Regions from separate parts of the Pseudomonas sp. TWP3-1 genome, predicted to be linked through region 2. Evidence: predicted binding sites of a transcription regulator. Region 2 holds the regulator's gene; the other holds the start of a gene.
What was found. Region 2 encodes FliA, which starts transcription of late flagellar genes. Its sites were predicted from a motif close to CTAAAGTTTNNNNNNNNNNNGCCGNTAA; they were not measured.
Positions count from the first base shown of each region.

Region 1: the regulator FliA is predicted to act here: its motif matches at 6,072-6,099, upstream of ACP7BN_RS15770 (methyl-accepting chemotaxis protein).

Region 1 is NZ_JAFCUQ010000010.1:140,356-148,288, reverse strand. Features, by position in the region: gene ACP7BN_RS15800 (glycoside hydrolase family 15 protein) at 1-1,540, shown strand, start outside; gene ACP7BN_RS15795 (hypothetical protein) at 1,932-2,321, shown strand; gene ACP7BN_RS15790 (hypothetical protein) at 2,367-3,179, shown strand; gene ACP7BN_RS15785 (GlxA family transcriptional regulator) at 3,213-4,196, opposite strand; gene inhA (isonitrile hydratase) at 4,285-4,971, shown strand; gene ACP7BN_RS15775 (CPBP family glutamic-type intramembrane protease) at 5,235-6,026, shown strand; gene ACP7BN_RS15770 (methyl-accepting chemotaxis protein) at 6,129-7,694, shown strand; gene ACP7BN_RS15765 (hypothetical protein) at 7,709-7,933, shown strand, end outside.
Region 2 is NZ_JAFCUQ010000009.1:134,511-142,443, forward strand. Features, by position in the region: gene flhA (flagellar biosynthesis protein FlhA) at 1-1,313, shown strand, start outside; gene flhF (flagellar biosynthesis protein FlhF) at 1,325-2,665, shown strand; gene fleN (flagellar synthesis regulator FleN) at 2,779-3,609, shown strand; gene fliA (RNA polymerase sigma factor FliA) at 3,606-4,346, shown strand; gene ACP7BN_RS14660 (chemotaxis response regulator CheY) at 4,514-4,885, shown strand; gene ACP7BN_RS14665 (protein phosphatase CheZ) at 4,908-5,696, shown strand; gene ACP7BN_RS14670 (chemotaxis protein CheA) at 5,751-7,933, shown strand, end outside.

The sequences.
Region 1 (7,933 bases), on a different contig from region 2:
TCTACTGCCGATCGGCGACAGCGAAGACGCCCTGCCGCTGCTGATGCGCCGAGTGCGCGTGGTCAGTGGCGAGGCGACTTTCCATATGCGCTGCGCGGTGCGGCATGACTATGCCCGCGCAAATACTCAGGCGCAGATGGACGAACGCGATGTGACGTTCAGCGCTACTGACCAGCCGACCCTGCGCCTGGCCTCGGACCAGCCAATACGCGTTGACGCACAAGCGGCGGTCGCGCAATTCACCCTCACGCAAGATCAGACTGCCGCGTTCATGCTCGGCGCCAGTGACGATCCGCGCTTCGCCGAAGGTGCGGCCGAATTGTGTATCGAGCGCACGCTGAAGTTCTGGCGGGACTGGATTGGTCAATCGATCTATCGCGGACGCTGGCGCGAAATGGTCAACCGCTCGGCATTGGCCCTGAAGCTGCTGACCTCGCGCAAACACGGCGCGATCCTCGCCGCCGCGACCTTCGGCCTGCCGGAAACGCTCGGCGGCGAACGCAACTGGGATTACCGCTACACGTGGATTCGCGATGCTTCATTCACCGTGTACGCATTCCTGCGTTTGGGTTTTGTCGGCGAAGCCAATGACTACATGCGCTGGCTGCGGGGGCGGGTCAGCGATTGCTGCGGCAAGCCTATGAAGCTGAATATCCTCTACGCCATCGACGGCCGTCAGGAATTACCGGAAACCGAACTCACGCATTTCTCCGGGCATGGCGGTGCGAAACCGGTGCGTATCGGTAATGGCGCGTACGACCAGATCCAGCTGGATATCTTCGGCGAACTGATGGACGCGGTGTATCTGGTCAACAAGTACGGCGATGCGATTTCCCACGAGGGCTGGAAACATGTCGGCGAAGTGGTCGACCAAGTCTGTGAGACCTGGAACACCAAAGATGTAGGCATTTGGGAAATGCGCGGTGAGCAACATCACTTTCTGCATTCGCGGCTGATGTGCTGGGTGGCGCTGGACCGGGCGATTCGCCTCGCCTCGAAACGCTCGCTGCCGGCACCATTTGAACGTTGGGACGCGACACGTCAGGCGATCTACAGCGACATTTGGGACAACTTCTGGGACGAACAACGCGGACATTTTGTCCAGTACAAGGGCGGCACCGCCCTCGATGGTTCGATGCTGTTGATGCCGCTGGTGCGTTTCGTCAGCGCCAAGGATCCGCGCTGGCTGGCGACGCTGGCGGCCATCGAAAAAACGCTGGTGCGTGACGGCATGGTTTACCGCTATCGCAACGAAGAAGCCGGCATCGACGGTTTGGCCGGCACTGAAGGCGCGTTTGCTGCGTGTTCATTCTGGTACGTCGAGTGCCTGGCCCGCGCCGGACAGGTGGAGAAAGCGCACCTTGAGTTCGAACAACTGCTGCGCTACGCCAACCCGCTGGGGCTGTATGCCGAGGAATTCGACAGTCGCGGGCGACATCTGGGCAACACGCCGCAAGCCCTGACACATCTGGCGCTGATCAGCGCGGCAAGCTTCCTCGATCGCAAGCTGAGTGGGGAAAAGAACGTCTGGCAGCCGTAAAACTCGTCAGAGGCTGTCGGAGATTTCCCATGCACTTCTGAAAATGTAGGACTAAAACTTACAAAGAAAGCGGTGCCCCAACCCCCTTGTGGCGAGGGAGCTTGCTCCCGCTGGGGCGCGAAGCGCCCCCCCAAACCAGCGCCTCCATTTCTCCAGAAGCACCGCATTGTCTGGCTTTGCGACTGCTGCGCAGCCGAGCGGGAGCAAGCTCCCTCGCCACAGATTGCGCCCGGCGACGGACTACTTCTACTCAACAACCGGTTAACTATCCTCTGCGCAACTCGCACTCACACCCGGAAATACCTTGTTGCCAGCTGTTACATCCCCCCCTACCATCCACCGCAACGGGCACAGCGGAGCTGTCCAATAAAACCCGATTCAAGGAACCAGAATGACCCAGCGCATCCACCGTGAAATCGCCGCGCCCCTGCGCACCGGCCTCAGCCGCACCCAGCTATGGGAAGCCGCCGACAAAGGCCTGATCAAATGCTGGGAAATCGGCCGCCAACGCGCCACCCGCTTCCCCGACCTCGCCCAACGCTGCCTCGCCAATGAACTGCCAGTCCTCGGCTGGAAAGGCGGAGCCAGCCGCAGCCTGAAGAAAAACGAAAAATATGGCTCGCTGAAATATCTGGCGCAGTGGCAGGGATTGCGTGGGGAAGATCTCGATATTGATCTGAGCGTGGAGCGCGCGCTGACGTGCTCGCGGACCAAGATGGTGGTGACGTTTACGCCGGATCGCAGCAAGTATTTGAATCAAGTGGCGGAAGTTGAGACTTAAGCAAAATAAAATTCAAGAATAGCGATTCACTTCAGGATTAATTAAATGAGTGCACTTCAGTACGAACAAACGGTTGCGATTTTCATTGACATCCTAGGTTCAAAAGACACCATCGGCTTTGAAGAAAAGCATAAAATTCACACGCTTTTTCACAACTCAATCCTGGACAACCAAGATCGTCAAAATCTAAAAGATCATGTTGCTTACACGAGAAAACTGTACAGCTTCTCGGATTGCACATTCATATTTTACAAATACAAACCCGACATCACAGACGATCGAAAAGACGTCAACAAACTTTTGCAAGTGGCATTATTCAATAGTTCCGACATCGCTCTAGAGCTCCTCAACGCTGGCTATATTGTCAGAGGTGGAATTACTTTCGGCGATGTTTTTTTTGATGACATGAGTTTTTTTGGCCCCGCGGTCGACCGGGCTTACGAACTCGAATCAAAAAAAGCTGTGACCCCTCGAATTTTAATAGATCCAGCGATCGGTGCAGCACTGCTGGAACATGAGACCAAAATTTACTCTGAGGTTTTTGGAGAAACCAACCCTTATTACAACTTTTTACCTAAGAGGAGCCACATTCCCTCTATCTCAATTAAAGACGGCGATGACTTCATTCTTAACCCACTCTATATTCTCGAGATGGAAGGGGAAATTCCATGGGGGAAAAGGAGTATCTCCCATCAAGATCTGAAAACCCGCTTATTGGAAAAAATGAACAGACAAATTCCTAACTACCCTTGGGACCACAAAGTCAGACCAAAGCTTGAATGGATGAAGCAATACCTTGAAAACTCGAAGGTCAGCCTTATCAACTCAGAACCAGATTCTAATTTTTTCATTGACTAAACCCAACTTCGGCAGAAGGGTTGATAAAAACACTCAAAACACTGCTGGACCTGATGCAGAACTAACCGAAAACCGCTCCCGATACGCCTGCGGCGTCACGCCAATCGCCCTGAGAAAACTGCGGCGCAAGGTTTCTTCGCTGCCGAAACCACAATTCACCGCGACTCGCTTGACCGGCAACCCGGTATCGCTGAGCAACCGCCGTGCAGTTTCGACGCGGATCAGTTCGATGGCACGCGCCGGGGTTTGGCCGGTGTCGGCGCGGTAGTGGCGTACGAAACTGCGTTCGCTCATGCCGGCCTGTTCGGCGAGGGTCGGGATGCCGAGGTCGCGGGTGAGGTTTTCGGCGATCCAGGCGTGCAGTGCGTCGAAGCGATTGCCTTGTTTTTGCAGCGACAGCATCACGCTGAATTGCGATTGCCCGCCCGGGCGTTTGAGGAACACCACCAGTTGGCGGGCGACGTCGAGGGCCATGTCGCGGCCGAGGTCGTCTTCGACCATGGCCAACGCGAGGTCGATGCCGGCGGTGACGCCTGCCGAAGTCCAGACCGGGCCGTCGTTGATGAAGATCGGGTTGGGTTCGACGTGCAATTGCGGATGCTGCTTGGCCAGTTGTTCGCAACGCGTCCAGTGGGTGACGACGCGCCGACCATCGAGCCAGCCGCTGGCCGCGAGTAGAAATGCCCCGGTGCAGACCGACGAGACGCGCCGACATTTTCCCGCGTGATCGCGCACCCAATTCACTAACTGCGCATCTTCGGCGGCGGCATACACGCCCCAACCACCGGAGATGATCAGGGTGTCGCTGGACTCCAGCGGCAACGGTTCGGCCAACAGCGCCAGCCCCGCCGAAGACATCACCGCCCCGCCGCCGCTGGCGATCACCGTCGGCGCATAAGGCGCAGGCGAACCCTGCTGGCGGGCGATGTCATTGGCGGTGGCGAACACCTGCAACGGCCCGGTGACGTCGAGCAGCTGAACGTTGGCAAACGCGAGTACGTGGATGGCTTTAGGCATTTGGCGTAATTCGTGGGGTGATTGGCGTATACGCCAGACGCTACGCGCCTAGAGTGAAGCCGTCCACCCCACTCTTGAGAAAAACACCATGACGTTGCAGATCGGCTTTCTGTTGTTTCCGCAGGTGCAACAACTCGACCTGACCGGCCCATATGACGTGCTGGCCTCGTTGCCGGACGTGCAGGTGCATCTGATCTGGAAAGACCTGGTGCCGGTCACTGCCAGCACCGGTCTGGTGTTGAAACCGACCACCACGTTCGAGGATTGTCCGGATCTGGATGTGATCTGCATCCCCGGCGGTGGCGGTGTCGGGCCGTTGATGGAGGATGAGCAGACATTGGCGTTTATCCGGAGGCAAGCGGCGCAGGCGCGTTATGTGACGTCGGTGTGCACCGGTTCGCTGGTGCTTGGCGCGGCGGGTTTGCTGCAAGGCAAACGTGCGACTACGCACTGGGCTTATCACGATCTGCTGCCGACCTTGGGCGCCATCGCGGTGAAGGATCGGGTGGTGCGAGACGGCAATCTGTTTACCGGTGGCGGGATTACCGCAGGGATTGATTTTGCGCTGGTGCTGGCGCAGGAACTGGTCGGTGCCGACACGGCGCAACTGGTGCAACTGCAACTGGAATATGCGCCGGCGCCGCCGTTTGCGGCCGGTAGCCCGGAGACTGCGCCGAGTGCGGTTGTCGATGAGGCGCGCAAGCGTGCGGCGCCTTCGTTGAAGTTGCGTACGGAAATTACCGCGCGGGCTGCGGCAAGATTGAATTTGCACTGAACCCATAGCCAAACACGAAACCCTGTGGGAGCTGCGGTGCGACGATTCGACTTGCCAGCGATAGCGGTGGATCAGTCGATAAAGATGTTGGCTGTGCAGCCGCCATCGCTGGCAAGTCGAATCGTCGCACCGCAGCTCCCACAGGTAATTGTGCTGGCCATAGGTTTGTATGTTGTCCCGGTTTTCCGGTTCACCTTTGCTTGTCCCCTCGTCCTCAGCCGTGTAGAAAGCCTGTCCACCAAAAATGTGTACAAGGATTCTTCATGACCACCCTGCCATGGCTCTCACTCGCGCTGCTCAGCCTCGGCTACGCACTGGCATTGAGTTTCGGCCAACTTGGCTGGCTCGCGCTGATCTCCATAGCGCTTCTGTTGTTCGCCGGGTACGCCGTGCGTCAACAAACCGTACCGTTCGCGCGATATCTCGGCCATGGCCTGTTCATCGTGCTGGCGGTGGCGTTGGCCATGCATTGGTTACCCGGTTTCTACAATGGCCGAGTGATCGAACCACAGCGTCTCACCGATAACGCTGTGCGCTTTTCGATGCACCTCAATCAGGACAAACCGCTGCTGGGCTTTTGGCTGTTGCTGGTCTGCCCGTGGATCGTCGCGCGGCGGTCTTTGCGCATGACGGTGTATGCAACGGCAATGGGCCTGGCCTTGAGCGCCATCCTTGCCTTGGGCGGTGCACTGTTACTGGGCGTAATCGCTTGGGCGCCGAAGTGGCCGGATCAGGCGTGGCTGTGGCTGCTGAACAATCTGCTGCTGGTGACACTGGTCGAGGAAGCGCTGTTTCGCGGCTATATACAAGGCGGCCTCAGCCGACGTTTCAAGCACCTGCCTTATGGCGAAAATCTTGCGCTGCTGCTGGCGTCCCTGTTATTCGGTCTGGCGCATATCGGCGCAGGCTGGACCTGGGTGTTGCTGGCGACGCTGGCGGGTGTCGGCTATGGTCTGGCCTACCGTTTCGGCGGACTCGGTGCGGCGATACTCACCCACTTCGGCCTGAACCTGCTGCATTTCGGACTGTTCACCTATCCGATGCTGGCCGGCTGAAGCAAGCCGCGTTTTGCGACGCGGTACTTATTACTGAAAGAAAAATTCAATAATTTCCCGAGGCCGCCGACAACCTTTCAAAGCCTTGCGGATTGAAAAACCATGCGTAACAACCAGCCTATTACACAACGCGAACGGACTTTCCCGGCTCAGCAACGGTTGATCTCCACGACCGACGCCAAGGGCGTGATCACCTACTGCAACGACGCTTTCGTCGAGATCAGCGGGTTTTCGCGTGAGGAACTGATCCGTGCGCCGCACAACCTGGTTCGTCACCCAGACGTCCCGGCTGCGGTGTTTTCGCACATGTGGGGCACATTGAAACAAGGCTTGCCATGGATGGGCATTGTCAAGAATCGCTGCAAGACCGGTGACCATTACTGGGTTAACGCCTATGTAACACCGGTGTTCGAAGGCAATCAGGTGGTCGGTTACGAGTCGGTGCGGGTTAAACCCACTGCCGAACAGATCCGCCGTGCCGAAGCGCTCTACCAACGCATCAACCAGGGCAAGTCGGCGATTCCTTCGAGCGACAAATGGCTGCCGGTGGTTCAGGACTGGCTGCCGTTCATTCTGGTCAGCCAACTGAGCTTCATGATCGGCGCCACGCTCAACTCGCAGTGGGGCTTTGCCCTCGCCGCCGGCCTGTCGGTGCCGCTCGGCCTGTTGGGCCTGCAATGGCAGCAGCGTGGCCTCAAGCGCCTGTTGCGTCTGGCTGAACAGACCACGTCCGACCCGCTGATCGCGCAGATGTACACCGACAGCCGTGGCTCTCAGGCACGTCTGGAGATGGCGATCCTCAGCCAGGAAGCACGCCTGAAAACCTGCCTGACCCGTCTGCAGGACACCGCCGAACACCTGACCGATCAGGCCAAGCAGTCCGACCGACTGGCGCACAGCAGCTCGACCGGTCTGGAACGTCAACGCGTGGAAACCGAACAGGTCGCCACCGCCGTCAACCAGATGGCCGCGACCACGCAGGAAGTCGCCAGCCACGTGCAGCGCACCGCCGACGCCACTCAGGAAGCCAATCGCCTGACCGGTCGCGGTCGTGACATCGCCGGCGAAACCCGCGAAGCCATTCAGCGCCTGTCGGTCGTGGTTGGAGAAACCGGCCTGACCGTGACCCAACTGGCCAAGGACAGCGACGAAATCGGCGGCGTGGTCGACGTGATCAAAGGCATCGCCGACCAGACCAACCTGCTGGCCCTCAACGCCGCCATCGAAGCGGCTCGCGCCGGTGAAATGGGCCGTGGTTTTGCGGTGGTAGCTGACGAAGTTCGCCAACTGGCACAACGCACCAGCGAATCGACCGGGCAGATCCACGCCCTGATCGCCAAGCTGCAGCAGACCGCTTCAAGCGCCGTACAGACCATGGAAGCCGGGCACCGCCAGGCCGAAGAAGGCGTGGCACGGGTTCTGGAAGCGGACCAGGCACTGGTAGGCATCAGCGAAGCGGTGGCCAACATCACCGACATGACCACCCAGATCGCCGCCGCGACTGAAGAGCAAAGTGCTGTAGCTGAAGAGATCAGCCGCAACATCAGCAACATCTCGCAACTGGCGGACCAGACCTCGGAACAGGCGCAAAACTCGGCGCTGCTGAGTGAGGAGCTGACGAAGACGGCTAATACGCAGTATTCGTTGGTGGAGCGGTTTAACCGCTGATTGGTTTGGCGGGAATGAAAAAACCCGGATGGCGTGAGCTGTCCGGGTTTTTTGTTGGGGATTTCTGCGTGACTACAAATCGGTGCGCCATGCCCTACAACCACGCCAGAATCCGCCGACTGGTGCACTTTGCGGATGGGCTCTATCGTTTGCCGGTAGAAACTCAATCCCTTAAGCTGGTCAGCATGAATACATCTCCTTTGGAGGCTCCGATGGCCACCACCAGAAAGATCGACAAA
Region 2 (7,933 bases):
GTTCGGAAGACATGGGCAAGCAGATCAATCGCCAGATGTTCGCCTCGCCGAAAGCGCTGGCAGTGGCGGCCGGTCTGATGGCGGTCATGGGTCTGGTGCCGGGCATGCCGCACTTCTCGTTCCTCAGCATGGCCGCGCTGGCTGCTGGCGGCGCCTACCTGTTCTGGAAGAAGCAGAACGTGGCCAAAGTCGTCGCGCTGCAAGAGGTCAAGCGTCAGCAGGAACTGCTGCCATCGCCGGCCCGCGCCATGGAAACCAAAGAACTCGGCTGGGATGACGTGACCCCGATCGACATGATCGGCCTCGAAGTTGGCTATCGTTTGATCCCGTTGGTGGATCGCAATCAGGGTGGTCAGTTGCTGGCGCGGATCAAGGGCGTGCGCAAGAAGCTCTCGCAGGATCTGGGCTTCCTGATGCCGACTGTGCATATCCGTGACAACCTCGATCTGGCGCCGAGTGCCTATCGCCTCACCTTGATGGGCGTGATCCTCGCCGAAGCCGAGATCTACCCGGATCGCGAACTGGCGATCAACCCCGGTCAGGTCTACGGCAGCCTCAACGGCATAACCGCCAAAGATCCGGCTTTTGGCCTGGAGGCGGTGTGGATTGAAATCAGCCAGCGCGCACAGGCGCAATCGCTTGGCTACACCGTGGTGGACGCCAGTACGGTAGTGGCGACGCACTTGAACCAGATTCTGTACAAGCACTCCAGTGAGCTGATTGGCCACGAAGAAGTGCAGCAACTCATGCAATTGCTGGCCAAAAGCTCGCCTAAACTGGCGGAAGAGCTGGTGCCGGGCGTGGTTTCGCTGTCGCAGTTGCTCAAGGTGCTGCAAGCGCTGTTGGCCGAACATGTGCCGGTGCGCGACATTCGCAGCATCGCCGAAGCCATCGCCAACAACGCCGCCAAGAGTCAAGATACCGCCGCGCTGGTGGCTGCGGTGCGGGTCGGCGTTTCGCGTGCCATCGTCCAAAGCATTGTAGGGACTGAGTCCGAGCTGCCAGTTATCACGCTGGAGCCAAGGTTGGAACAGATATTGCTCAATAGTCTGCAGAAGGCGGGACAAGGCTCGGAAGAGGGCGTTCTGCTGGAGCCGAGCATGGCCGAGAAGCTGCAGCGTTCGTTGATCGAAGCGGCGCAGCGTCAGGAAATGCAAGGTCAGCCGGTTATCCTGCTGGTAGCAGGCCCGGTGCGCGCGATGCTCTCGCGCTTTGGTCGCCTGGCAGTCCCTGGACTGCACGTGCTGGCCTACCAGGAAATACCGGATAACAAGCAAGTGACGATCGTTGCGACAGTAGGGCCCAACGGCTGAGGTAGTGGTACATGCAAGTTAAGCGTTTTTTCGCCGCCGATATGCGTCAGGCCATGAAGCTGGTTCGTGATGAGCTGGGCGCTGATGCCGCCATCATTGGCAACCGCCGCATTGCCGGCGGTGTCGAGCTGACGGCCGCGCTCGATTACAAATTGTCGGCGCTGGCTCCGCGTGTTCCGAACATGGAACTCGAAGATGAGCTGCGCAAGACCCAGTCGCGCATCGTCACCGCCCAGGCCGAGCTGAGCCTGCGTGGCGAAGCCGACGGCAACACCAATCAACAATTGTTTTCCGGGCTGCCGTTGACCGCTGGCCTGCCGCTGACTGCTGCCGAGCCGTTGAGCGAGCCGACTTACGCCGCTCCGGCACGTCCTGCTCCAGCACCTGCGCAAGCCTCCGGCGGTATCGACCCGCGTGCTCTGGACTCGATGCGTTTCGAACTGAACAGTCTGCGCGAGCTGATGGAAGTGCAACTCGGCACGCTGGCCTGGAATCAGCTGCAAGGCAGCCGTCCGGCGCAGGCCAATCTGTATCGTCGTCTGCAACGCATCGGCCTGTCCGGCCCGTTGTCGCGCGATCTGCTGGCGCTGACCACCGAAATTGAAGAACCCCGTCAGGCCTGGCGCATGTTGCTCGCGCACCTGGCGCGGATGATCGCCACCCCGGAAGTCGAGCCACTGGAAGAGGGCGGCGTGATTGCCATGGTCGGCCCTGCCGGCATGGGCAAGACCACCACCCTGGCCAAACTCGCCGCACGCTACGTGCTCAAGTACGGCGCGCAGAACATCGCGCTGGTGAGCATGGACAGTTTCCGCATCGGCGCGCAGGAGCAGCTCAAGACCTTGGGTCGCATCCTCAACGTCTCGGTGACTCACGTCGACCCGGGCCAATCGCTGGTGCAGGCGCTGGATCCACTGCTGCGCAAACGCGTGGTGCTGATCGATACCGCCGGCCTGCAAGCCAGCGATCCGGCACTGCGCATGCAGCTCGAAAGTCTGGCCGGGCGTGGCATTCGCTCAAAAAATTATCTGGTATTGGCAACCACCAGCCAGAAACAGGTTCTAACCGCCGCTTATCACAGTTACAAGCGTTGCGGGCTTGCCGGCTGCATCCTGACTAAACTGGATGAAACGGCCAGCCTTGGCGAAGTGTTGAGCCTGGCGATCAGTCATGAATTGCCGGTCGCGTACCTGACCGACGGCCCACGGATTCCGGATGATTTGCATCTGCCGCGCCGTCATCAATTGGTCAGTCGCGCCGTCAGCGTGCAAATGCAGGAAGAACCCAGCGAAGAAGCCATGGCCGACATGTTCGCTGATATCTACCACAGTCCGACCAAGCAGGTTGGCTGAGGTAATGAACAGTTTTTGTACCTACATCGGTGGTCTGCCACGCATTGTTCCGGTTGTGAACGCGCAGCCAGTAATGTGGCCTCCGTCTATGCAAGACAAGGTAAAGAAATAACATGGGCAGCATGCATCCCGTACAGGTGATCGCGGTGACCGGCGGCAAAGGTGGCGTCGGCAAGACTAACGTTTCAGTGAACTTGTCCCTGGCGCTGGCAGAACTTGGCCGTCGGGTCATGCTGCTGGACGCTGACCTGGGGCTGGCGAACGTCGACGTTCTGCTGGGCCTCACGCCCAAACGCACGTTGGCCGACGTGATCGAAGGCCGCTGCGAGCTGCGCGACGTGTTGTTGCAAGGCCCCGGCGGGATTCGCATCGTGCCGGCCGCCTCCGGCACTCAGAGCATGGTGCACCTGAGCCCGGCGCAACATGCCGGTCTGATTCAGGCATTCAGCGACATCGGCGACAATCTCGACGTACTGGTGATCGACACCGCTGCGGGTATTGGTGACTCGGTAGTCAGTTTCGTGCGCGCAGCGCAGGAAGTGTTGCTGGTGGTCTGCGACGAGCCGACTTCGATCACTGACGCCTACGCGCTGATCAAGTTGCTCAACCGCGATTACGGCATGAACCGCTTCCGCGTCCTCGCCAACATGGCGCAGAGCCCGCAGGAAGGGCGCAATCTGTTCGCCAAGTTGACCAAGGTCACGGATCGCTTTCTCGATGTCGCCCTACAATACGTCGGCGCCGTGCCTTACGACGAAAGTGTGCGTAAAGCGGTGCAGAAGCAGCGTGCGGTCTATGAAGCCTTCCCGCGTTCCAAGTGCGCGCTGGCGTTCAAGGCAATCGCACAGAAGGTCGATACCTGGCCGCTGCCGGCCAACCCGCGTGGGCATCTGGAATTTTTCGTCGAGCGCCTCGTGCAGCAAACGGCAGGGCCTGTTCTATGACCGCCAGCGGTATGAATTTCTACAAGAAGTCGGCACGTGACGCGCAGTACGAGTTGATCGAGCGTTACGCGCCACTGGTCAAACGCATCGCCTACCACTTGCTGGCACGCTTGCCGGCCAGTGTGCAGGTCGAAGATCTGATTCAGGCCGGGATGATCGGTCTGCTGGAAGTCTCGACCAAATACGACGCCAGCAAAGGCGCCAGTTTCGAAACGTACGCGGGCATCCGGATCCGCGGCGCCATGCTCGATGAAGTGCGCAAAGGGGACTGGGCTCCACGCTCGGTTCACCGCAATACCCGTATGGTCAGCGACGCAATTCGCTCGATTGAAGCTAAAACCGGCCGTGACGCTAAAGATCACGAAGTTGCGGCCGAACTCCAATTGAGTCTCGACGATTATTACGGGATTTTGAACGATACCTTGGGCAGCCGCCTGTTCAGTTTCGACGACCTGCTACAGGACGGCGAACATGAAGGGCTGCACGAGGACGGCGCGAGTGCTCATCTTGAGCCGTCGCGCGATCTGGAAGATGAGCGCTTCCAGGCCGCGCTGGCGGACGCGATTGCCAATTTGCCGGAGCGTGAGCGACTGGTGTTGGCGCTGTACTACGACGAAGAGCTGAACCTCAAGGAAATCGGTGAAGTCCTTGGCGTCAGCGAATCGCGGGTCAGCCAGTTACACAGCCAGTGCGCGGCCCGTTTGCGGGGGCGTTTGGGGGAGTGGCGAGCGCGCTGAAGACAGTGTGGGGACACTGTAGAGGAGGCTGGTGCGGTGGTGAACGGCACCGGTCTTGCTCTGTTGTGCTCCAGACAGTCATCGAGTGCTTTGCCGGAATGATTGAAATGGCGCGTCCAGGTGCTGGGCGCGTTTAAGACTGCTTGGAGGTCGAATTGAACAAAGACATGAAAATCCTCATCGTTGATGACTTCTCAACGATGCGGCGGATCATCAAAAACCTGTTGCGTGACCTTGGGTTCACCAACACGGTCGAGGCTGACGATGGCATCACCGCCATTCCGGTTCTCAACAGCGGCAGCATCGACTTTCTGGTAACAGACTGGAACATGCCGGGCATGACCGGTATCGACCTGCTGCGCCACGTGCGCGCCGATGAAAAACTCAAGCACTTGCCAGTGCTGATGGTGACCGCTGAAGCCAAGCGCGAACAGATCATCGAAGCAGCCCAGGCCGGTGTTAACGGCTATGTGGTGAAACCCTTCACGGCCCAGGCGTTGAAAGACAAGATCGAGAAGATTTTCGAACGCATCGGTTGAGAAACTGCGCCACGGGGGAGCTATGGACAACAACGAATCTTCACAGGGCGATTTTGAATCGACCCTGAAAAAACACGCGGTCGAATTGGTCGAAAGCCTTGAAAAGGGCAAGTTCGGCGACGCTGTGCAACTGATCCATGAGCTCAATCAGACCCGTGACCGTGGCCTGTACCAGGAAGTTGGCAAGCTCACACGTGAACTGCACAGTGCGATCGTCAATTTCCAGATTGACCCGAACATGCCGCAGGCCGAGGAAGTGTCGCAAATCACCGACGCAACCGAGCGTCTGGGCTATGTGGTCAAGCTCACTGAAGCCGCGGCCAACCGCACCATGGATCTGGTGGAAAGCGCCACCCCGCTGGTCAACGGCCTGGCTGATGAAGCCCAGAGCCTGAGCGCCGACTGGGGCCGCTTCATGCGTCGCGAAGTCGGGGCTGAAGAGTTCCGCGAGCTGGCGCGTCGGGTTGACGGTTTTCTGGCACGCAGCGGCACGGACAACCGTGCGGTGTCGAGCAACCTCAACGACATTCTGCTGGCTCAGGATTACCAGGACCTGACCGGTCAGGTGATCAAGCGCGTGACCCAACTGGTCACCGAAGTCGAAAGCAATCTGCTCAAACTCGTACTCATGGCCAGTCAGGTTGACCGCTTTGCGGGCATCGAACATGACCGTGCGGCGATGCTCGCTGAAAAAGATCCACAAAAACATCTCTCGCAGGGTGAAGGTCCGCAGATTCATGCCGATAAACGAGAAGACGTTGTGTCCGGTCAGGACGATGTGGACGATTTGTTATCCAGCCTCGGATTCTAGAGTTTTTGAATTTTAGGTTTTTTGGGTTTTTAGACCTGTAGGAGCACCCCATTAATGAGCTTCGGCGCCGATGAAGAGATCCTTCAGGATTTCCTGGTTGAGGCCGGCGAGATTCTTGAGCAGCTGTCAGAACAATTGGTCGAGCTGGAAAGCCGCCCGGATGATGCTGATCTGCTCAACGCAATTTTTCGCGGTTTTCACACTGTAAAAGGGGGCGCCGGCTTCCTTCAGCTCAATGAGCTGGTGGAGTGCTGTCACATCGCCGAAAACGTGTTCGACATCCTGCGCAAGGGTGAGCGTCGCGTTGATGCAGAGCTGATGGACGTTGTGCTTGAAGCACTGGACGCGGTGAACGGCATGTTCACCGAAGTGCGCGAGCGCAGCCCGATTACTGCTGCAACACCTGAACTGCTGGCCGCCCTCGCGCGTCTGGCGGAACCGCAATCGGCTGACGCCGTAGCGGTTGAAGAAGTGGTGGAAGCGCCGGTCGCCGAGAGCGAATCGGGTGACATCACCGATAACGAATTTGAGCAGTTGCTGGACTCGCTGAACGCCGTCAAGGCCGAAGCGGAAGCCCCGGCACCTGCGCCTGCGCCTGCTGCAACTGCGGCGGCCAGCGATGAAATCACCGATGCCGAGTTCGAGTCGTTGCTCGATCAACTGCACGGCAAAGGCCAGTTCGCGGTGGACGCTGTAGCTCCTGCGGCGGCGGCTCCTGCGGCGCCTGCTGCACCGGCCAAAGGCGACAACTCGGACATCACCGACGACGAATTCGAAGCGTTGCTCGATCAGTTGCACGGCAAAGGCAACTTTGCCGTTGATGCGCTGGAATCGGCGATTGCCTCGGTGCCTGCGCAAGCAGTCCCGACGGCGGCCGCTGCGGGCAGCGATCTGATCAGCGATCACGAGTTCGAATCGCTGCTCGACGAACTGCACGGCAAAGGCAAGTTCACTGAAGTCGGCACCGCGTCCGCTGGCAGCACGTCTGCCGTCGCCACGCCTGCCGCCAAGGCCCCGGCCGCTGCGCCGAAGCCTGTCGCCAAAGCGCCTGAGCCGAAAGCCGAAACGCCAAAACCGGCCGCCGCTGCTGCACCGGCTCCGGCCCGTGCTGCGGCTGCTGCACCGCCACCGGAAAAACCGGCGAGCGAAGCCGAGACCACCGTGCGGGTCGACACTGCACGCCTCGACGAAATCATGAACATGGTCGGCGAGCTGGTGCTGGTGCGTAACCGTCTGGTGCGCCTGGGTCTGAACAGCGGCGACGAAGCCATGCAAAAGGCTGTGTCGAACCTCGACGTGGTCACGGCTGACTTGCAGACCGCGGTGATGAAAACGCGGATGCAGCCAATCAAGAAAGTCTTCGGGCGCTTCCCGCGTCTGGTTCGCGACCTGGCGCGTCAGCTGAAGAAAGAGATCATCCTGGAACTGGTCGGCGAAGAAACCGACCTCGACAAAAACCTTGTCGAGGCACTGGCCGACCCGCTGGTCCACTTGGTGCGCAACGCGGTCGACCACGGCATCGAGTCGCCGGAAGAACGCGAAGCCTCGGGCAAGTCCCGTGGCGGCAAGGTGATTCTGGCGGCCGAGCAGGAAGGCGATCACATCCTGCTGTCGATCTCCGATGACGGCAAAGGCATGGACCCGAACGTCCTGCGCGCCATCGCAGTAAAACGCGGCGTGATGGACAAGGACGCAGCGGATCGTCTGAGCGATACCGAGTGCTACAACCTGATCTTTGCTCCGGGTTTCTCGACCAAAACCGAGATCTCCGATGTGTCCGGCCGTGGTGTCGGCATGGACGTGGTGAAGACCAAGATTTCCCAGCTCAACGGTTCGATCAACATCTACTCGACCAAGGGCCAGGGTTCGAAGATCGTCATCAAGGTGCCGTTGACCCTGGCGATCATGCCGACCCTGATGGTGATGCTGGGCAATCAGGCGTTCGCGTTCCCGCTGGTCAACGTCAACGAAATCTTCCACCTCGATCTGTCGACCACCAACGTGGTGGACGGGCAGGAAGTGGTGATCGTGCGGGACAAGGCGCTGCCATTGTTCTACCTCAAGCGCTGGCTGGTCAGCTCCGCCGCTCACGAAGAGCAGCGTGAAGGCCATGTGGTGATCCTTTCGGTGGGCACTCAGCGCATCGGCTTCGTTGTCGATCAACTGGTCGGCCAGGAAGAAGTGGTCATCAAGCCATTGGGCAAAATGCTCCAGGGAACTCCGGGCATGTCCGGCGC